2 regions of the Pantoea sp. S18 genome follow, and region 1 is predicted to be linked to the other one. Evidence: predicted binding sites of a transcription regulator. Region 1 holds the regulator's gene; the other holds the start of a gene.
The links. Region 1 encodes PurR, which represses purine synthesis genes. Its sites were predicted from a motif close to CANGCAAACGTTTGCNTG; they were not measured.

Region 1 (3,866 bases):
GCCAGGCGCCGAGCAGCGGTGCCAGCGCCGGAGACAGCGCAACCAGCGGCATAATCGTGGCAAACACTTTATTGGCTTTGGCTTTTGGATAGTGATCCACCACCAGCGCCTGCCAGCTCACGGCAGCCGCACACACACCAATCGCCTGCACAAAACGCAGCGCCAGCATCAGGCGGACATCGGTCACCCAAAGCATCCCCAGACAACCAAGGGCGAAGATGGCTAACCCCGCCAGCAAAATGGGTTTACGGCCGTAACGATCTGACAGCGGCCCCCAAAATACCTGGGCACAGGCGAAACCGCCGAGAAACAGACTCAGGCTGGCGCTGATGGTGCCGGGTGCGCTCGCGAAATCACGCTGCATATCGCCAAAGGCGGGTAAATACATATCCGTGGCAAGAAAGCCGAGCATGCTGAGCACGGCGAGATAAGGCATAAATGCTTTAGACGACAACATGGTGATTCTCTTTTGGGCAGGTTGAACGCCGGGGAGTGTAAAAGGATGCAACGCGCTTTGTGAAACGCTAATATTTGCATAGTGCTGTTAAATTTTTTGAAGGCAAAATTATGTGGTCAGAATATGCGCTTGAAGTGGTGGATGCGGTGGCGCGCACTGGCAGTTTTAGTGCGGCAGCGCAGGAGCTGCATCGTGTGCCTTCTGCCGTCAGCTATACCGTGCGCCAGCTGGAAAGCTGGCTGGCGGTGCCGCTGTTTGAGCGTCAGCACCGCGAAGTGGTGATGACACCGGCGGGCGAGCATTTTGTACGTGAAGGACGATCTGTTATCAAAAAAATGCTGGCAACCCGTCGACAGTGTCAGCAACTGGCAAATGGCTGGCGCGGGGAGCTAAGCATCGCGGTTGATTGCATCGTTAAACCGCAGCGCACGCGGCAGTTAGTGAAGGATTTCTATCGCCACTTTCCCGATATGGAGCTGATTATCAGCTACGAAGTGTTTAACGGCGTGTGGGATGCATTGGCAGATGGCCGGGTTGATGTGGCGATTGGCGCAACCCAGGCGATTCCGGTGGGCGGACGTTTTGCCTTTCAGGATATGGGCGCGTTGAACTGGCGTTGTGTTGTAAGTCCGGATCATCCGTTGGTTAACAGCACGGAGCTGGATGATGAAACATTGCGAGTATGGCCATCGCTGGTGCTGGAGGATACCTCGCGTGCGTTGCCGCGCCGTATGACATGGACGCTGGATAATCAGCGACGTCTGGTGGTGCCAGAGTGGGAAACCGGGATGGATTGTTTGCTGGCAGGATTATGCGTCGGCATGGCGCCAGGCCATCTGGCGCGTCCTCTGCTGGACAGCCATAAACTGGTGGAACTGGCACTGCCGCAGGCCTTTCCGGACAGTCCGTGCTGCGTCAGCTGGTCAGAACAGCGCGCGTCACCGGCGCTGGAGTGGTTACTGGCTTATCTCGGGGATGCCGAAACGCTGAACCACGAATGGCTCAGCGAATTGTCGGCTTAGCGGCGATAGTCGCGGAACGGACCGTACGCCACCGAACGGCGCTCAATCAGCGTTGGCTGAACCTCAATGGTTTGCGGATCTTCACGCTTGCTGGTGATGCGATCCAGTAGCATTTCCAGCGCTTTTTCACCCAGTTCGGCTTTTGGCTGATGCACGGTGGTCAGCGCTGGCGTGAAATAGCGCGCGTTGCGCACATTATCGTAGCCGATGACTGAGATATCCTGCGGTACGCGCAAACCCATCTCATCAGCAGCGCAAATCGCGCCCATCGCCATAATATCGCCACCGCAGAACACCGCTGTTGGGCGCTGTTTCTGATTTAAAATCTGCTGCATCGCCTGATAGCCCGATTCAGGCTCAAAGTCGCCCTGAACTACCCATTCCGGACGCACCGTAATGCCCGCTTCGTTCATTGCCTGCAGGAAGCCAGCGTGACGGCCGCCGCCGGTGTTGCGCTCCATCTGGCCGGGAATGGCACCGATATCTCGATGACCGCGTTCAATCAGATAACGCCCGGCGAGATAGCCGCCCTGAAACGCATTGTCTTGCACGGTATCGGTGAAATCACCGCGCGATGCACCCCAATCCATCACCACCATGGGAATGTTGCGGTTCTCTTCCAGCATCTGCAGCAAATCGTCTGGATACTCAGAACACATCACCAGCAAGCCATCGACGCGCTTTTGCGCCATCATCGACAGGTAAGCACGCTGCTTTTGCAGATCGTTGTGCGCATTGCCGAGAATCAGCGTGTACCCGCGTTCGAAACAACGGTTCTCCACCGCTTCGATAATTTCAGCGAAATAGGGCGCTTCGCTGGAGGTCGCCAGCAAACCTAAGGTTTTGGTGTGATTAACTTTGAGACTACGCGCCACGGCACTGGGCGAGTAGTGTAATTCTTTGATCGCTTCCCATACGGCGTTACGCGTCTCTTCCGCAACGAAACGCGTTTTGTTGATGACATGCGAAACCGTGGTGGTTGAGACACCCGCGCGTTTTGCGACATCTTTAATTGTTGCCATGAAAATGGTACTCCTGGGCTTATCGCAACTTACTGATAAGTATATTGTTAAACGTTTGCGTCTGCTAATGCTTTTATAGCCCAAAAAAGCGGGCAAAACGGTGTGTTTTAGCAGGCGAAATCACTTCATCACGCTGTAAATACAGCACGCGCAAAATCTGTTGCGCAACGAAAGGCGGCGATTCTAACAAGCTGGCGCGGATAACACGAGATTTTTGCCCATTGCTGTGCGAAAATCGCCTTAACCCTAATAATTGTGTGACTAAGGAGTTGTGATGAATACCGACCTGAAGCTGGCGCTAATGACCACCGTTGGCGCACTGTTGATGATTATCGCCTTCAGCTTTACCGCGATCATGCATTAACAAAAAAGCCGGAGCTGAGAACAGCATCCGGCTTTTTATGATTGTTGCGCAACAGTTAGCGAATAGTTTTTGGCGTCATCATGCGACGCGCGCCCACATAGTGTTTCTGCCAGTAATCCTCACCCAGTGCGCTAATCTGAATATCTTTGCCGGTACGCGGCGACTGAATGAATTTCCCGTTGCCGAGATACACGCCAACATGATCGGCGGTGCCGCGATTATTAATGCGGAAGAACACCAGATCACCTTTCTCCAGCATTTCACGCTTAATCGGTGCCGCATCGCGCAGGTGATACATCTCATTGGCGGTGCGCGGGAATTTGAATTTCACCAAATCTTTATAGGCGTACCACACTAAGCCGCTGCAATCGAAACCGGTGTGTGGCGAAGTGCCGCCCCACTGATAAGGTTTGCCGAGTTGGCCCATCAATTTGGTCATCGCTGTTTCACGCGCTTTTTGATAACGCTGGCGGTGCGCCTTACTCATTTTGATGCCGGTCAGCGCTAACGCTTCATCATCGACGGCGATCTCTGGTGTTTTCTTCGCTAAACGTTGATGACCGTATTTCTTAGCAGAGAGTTTCAGCGGGGATTTTTTGCTGGTGGTCTTGTGCAGCGCGGTTTCTGTTTTGGTCTGTTTTTTGAGTTTGAATTTTTGAACAGCAGTCAGGCGCGATTTTTTGGTGGTGGTTTTCACCGGGCGTCGTTTGCGGCGCTCGTCTTCACGTGCGCTCTTTTTCTCTGCTTTAAGCGAACTGGCATTAACGGGCGCATGCGGAGATGCAGCAGCCACATTAAAAAACAGTTGGGCGAAAGCCAGTATGAAAAGCGTAATTAGTAGACGCATAATCCGGTTACAGGTTAAGCAGGCTGAATGAAAGCAGACTGCGTTAAAGTGAGAGAAATCTGATCAAGCGATCAGCGCCGAGGCAATTCTAATCCACTTTTTTTCCAAAAGGTAAGGCCTTTTTCCATTAATATGTTACCAGATTGATTCTGTA
Region 2 (3,866 bases), 740 kb from region 1:
TGACACGCAGAAAATAAACGAAGGGATGCAACGGCAGACACGGAAGCCCGAGCGGGCTTCCGTTAAGTAAGATTTACGCGCTCAGCCAGCCCAGTTTGATGACAAACAGAATCGACAGAATGATCAGCGCCGGGTTGACCTCTTTGGTGCGGCCGCTCAGCAGTTTCACCACTGTCCAGGTGATGAATCCGAACGCAATACCGTTGGCGATTGAGTAGGTCAGCGGCATGGTTAGCGCAGTCACGGTTACCGGCGCGGCGGTGGTGATGTCTTTCCAGTCAATATCAGCCAGACCAGATGCCATCAACACCGCAACAAACAGCAGCGCTGGCGCGGTGGCATAAACCGGTACACTGCCCGCCAGCGGCGAGAAGAACAGGCTTAGCAGGAACAGAATCGCCACCACAATTGCCGTCAAACCGGTACGGCCACCGGCGCTGACGCCCGCAGCAGATTCCACATAGCTGGTGGTGGTTGACGTACCGAGCAGCGAGCCAAACAGCGCAGCGGCGCTATCTGCGATCAACGCACGGCCCATTTTCGGCACGTTGCCCTGCTCATCCGCCAGACCAGCACGCTTGGTCACACCCAGCAAGGTGCCGGTGTTATCGAACACGTCCACGAACAGGAAGGCGAAGATCACGCTGACCAGGCCAACGTTAAAGGCACCCGCGATATCCAGCTGCATAAAGGTTGGCGCGATAGAAGGCGGAGCAGAGAACACGCCGCCAAACGGCGTCAGACCAATGCCCATGGAGATGAAAGTCACCACCAAAATGCCGATCAGCACCGCGCCGGTAACGCGACGCGCTTCCAGCACCACAATGATGAAGAAGCCGAGCAGCGCCAGCAGCGGGCCCGGTTTGGTCAGGTCGCCCAGGCCAACCAGCGTAGCTGGGTTATCCACCACGATACCCGCGCCTTCCAGCGCGATGATTGCCAGGAACAGGCCGATACCGGCACCAATACCGGCACGCAGCGGCAGCGGAATGCTGTTAATAATCCACTCACGAATTTTGAAAAGCGACATGGCAAAGAAGATCACCGCCGACAAGAACACCGCGCCCAGCGCGACTTGCCACGTGTAACCCATATGCAGAACCACGGTATAGGTAAAGAAGGCGTTGAGGCCCATGCCCGGTGCGAGTGCAATCGGATAGTTAGCGATCAGGCCCATTAACACACAGCCAATCGCCGCTGCCAGACAGGTCGCCACGAAGACCGCACCTTTGTCCATGCCAGTTGCACCGAGAATGCTCGGGTTAACAAACAGGATGTAAGCCATTGCCAGGAAGGTGGTGATCCCCGCAATAATTTCTGTGCGAACCGTTGTGTTGTGCGCTTTTAGTTTGAAGAGTTTTTCTAACATCATCATCTCTCATGAGCGGAGTCGGCACGAATGCGCGCGCTCCTTGCCAATGTGGTTTACAGACTTATTTTTTTATTGGACGCAAGGCGTTTAACCTTCCCCTGTCCACATATCCGTCATCCTTCAAATTGCAGATGCGTTGGCTGCACTTACTTACCCCGGTCACTTACTTAAGTAAGCTCCCGGAGATGCGTAAGTTTGCCGCCTTCCTGCAACTTGAATTATTTAGGGTATAGCAATAGCTATGCCATCACCCTACGCAATCGATTACGTTTCCGAATAATGCTTCGCTTAGGATAATTCCGAACCAGAATGAGGCGCGATTATGGTGCATTGCACCAGCGCTGCGCAATCGTTTTCCCTCGTTGCGATTGTTTGGCAAAAAGAGTGCGGCACTGCACGCTTCCACACTCTGCCAGGCGATGGCGCTCACGTTTCTGTTGACTGAATCAGCAGGTAAAAAACATCGGGTTACACTGCTTTTAACCCTTTCGTAACAAAAGAGGCGCATCCATGAAGCCCGCGATTTTGGTGGTCGATGATGATCGTGCAGTGTGCGAATTGCTGCACGATGTGTTGAATGAACATGTATTTACCGTTTATTGCTGCCACCAGGGTAAAGATGCGCTGGCCCTGCTGGCGCTGCACCCGGAAATTTCGCTGGTGATGCTGGATATGATGTTGCCAGACACCAACGGCTTGCTGGTGCTGCAACAGATGCAGCGGCAGCGTCCCGATCTGCTGGTGATCATGTTGACCGGCATGGGTTCGGAAGCGGACATGGTGGTGGGACTGGAGATGGGCGCGGATGATTACATCGCCAAGCCGTTCAACCCGCGCGTAGTGGTGGCACGGGCGCGCGCTGCACTGCGTCGCTGCGGACGACTGGCGCAACCGGAAGCGTTGCCGGATGAAGGCTGGCAATTCAACGGCTGGCGGCTGGACGATGCGCGCTGTCAGCTGTTCAATCCGCAGCGCGAAAGCGTGCCGCTAACGCAAGGTGAATATACGCTGCTGCGCGCGCTGGTGGCGCATGCGCGCAAAGTATTAACCCGCGATCAACTGCTCGAACTGACGCACAGCGAAAGCCTTGAAGTGTTTGATCGCACCATTGATGTGCTGATCATGCGGCTACGACGCAAGATCGAAAGCAACCCGCATCAACCGAGCCTGATCCGCACCATTCGCGGTCTCGGCTATGTTTTCTCCGCCGACGTAATGCGCCCTGCCTCTTCGGCGCGCGAAACGCAAATCGCCTGATCCATCCAGCGCTGCATCTCGGCTAATGGCCGCGTGCCGTCCAGCGCGTTTGCGGCATGCAGATTAAAACAGGCGCAGGTATGCGCCAGCTTCAGCGTTTCCGTCAGCGACCAGCCTTCGTGGCTGGCATAAAGTACACCGGCGCAAAACGCATCGCCCGCGCCAACGCTACCCACAATCTCTTCCGGCGCTAAACACCACGCCGGTTGCCAGCGCCCTTCGCCGTCCGCTTGCTGGCCCCACGCGCCTTCCGGTGCGTGAATCACCACTCGCTGACGTACGCCTTGCTGCATTAGCCAGGTCGCCGCCTCGGCAAAGGCTGCGGGTGCGGCAAGTCCTTGCGGCGTGCGCAGACTTACGCCGGTGAGCGATTGCGCTTCCAGTTCGTTAATCACCAGATAATCGAGCCAGCGCAGCGCAGGCACCACCAGCGGGCGATATTCGCCCACGCGCGACACCAAATCGAGTGAGGTGAGATAGCCGCGTTGCTGCATCTGCGCCAGCAATCGTGCGCTGCGCGTGCCGTATTCCTCATCCGGCACATCGAGGCTATCCAGCAGCAGCAAATAACCAAGATGGAAGATGCGATGTGCAGTGGAGACGGCGGCGAAATGCGCCAAATCAAGCTTGCCATTGGCACCGCGTGCATGGAAGAAGGTGCGCTGGCCGTCCGGCGTGGTCATCACCTGCGTCATCGCCGTGTTGATGCCTGCGGTGCGCTGCACAAACTGCCGGTCGATGTGATGATCGTCCAGCAGTTGCAGGATGTAGTCGCCGTCGCTGTCCTCGCCCACCATGCCAACGCCCGCCAGCGGCAAATTCAGCTGCATGCGCGCCAGGGTAAACAGCACGTTGAGCGCCGCGCCGCCGCTGCACTTCTCACTGTGCTGAATTTCCGTCAGCCAGCCCTGTTCCGGCCAGTGGCTGATGCGCTGCACGTGATCCACCAGCATGCTGCCGGCACCGATGATTCCGTTACGCACCATGCTGTCAGGCCCTCCCGGCGCTGCCAAATACCTGCATCTGCTGCGCCACCACGTTGGCGATGTCGCGCTCCACCGCCATCAGCAACTCGGCAAAGGAGTCGTAGCGCGCATCGCGCTGGGTAATCTGCGCTTCAATCGCACCGAGCGCCGCCTGCGACATGCCGGTGTAGAAGTTGATTTTGTTGATGCCGAGGCTAACGGCGCGGCGGAAGTCCGCATCGCTAATTCCGGAGCCGCCATGCAGCACCAGC

Region 2: a site for PurR is predicted at 1,626-1,643, ahead of VIJ98_RS12120 (NCS2 family permease). Genes of this name have one in related genera too.

Annotation. Positions count from the first base shown of each region.
Region 1 covers NZ_CP142688.1:1,869,175-1,873,040, forward strand. Annotated here, with positions in the region: gene punC (purine nucleoside transporter PunC) at 1-457, opposite strand, end outside; gene punR (DNA-binding transcriptional activator PunR) at 568-1,479, shown strand; gene purR (HTH-type transcriptional repressor PurR) at 1,476-2,501, opposite strand; gene VIJ98_RS08685 (YnhF family membrane protein) at 2,776-2,865, shown strand; gene VIJ98_RS08690 (C40 family peptidase) at 2,921-3,712, opposite strand.
Region 2 covers NZ_CP142688.1:2,604,343-2,608,208, forward strand. Annotated here, with positions in the region: gene VIJ98_RS12120 (NCS2 family permease) at 74-1,372, opposite strand; gene VIJ98_RS12125 (response regulator) at 1,883-2,629, shown strand; gene VIJ98_RS12130 (carbohydrate kinase family protein) at 2,566-3,615, opposite strand; gene VIJ98_RS12135 (ketose 1,6-bisphosphate aldolase) at 3,620-3,866, opposite strand, start outside.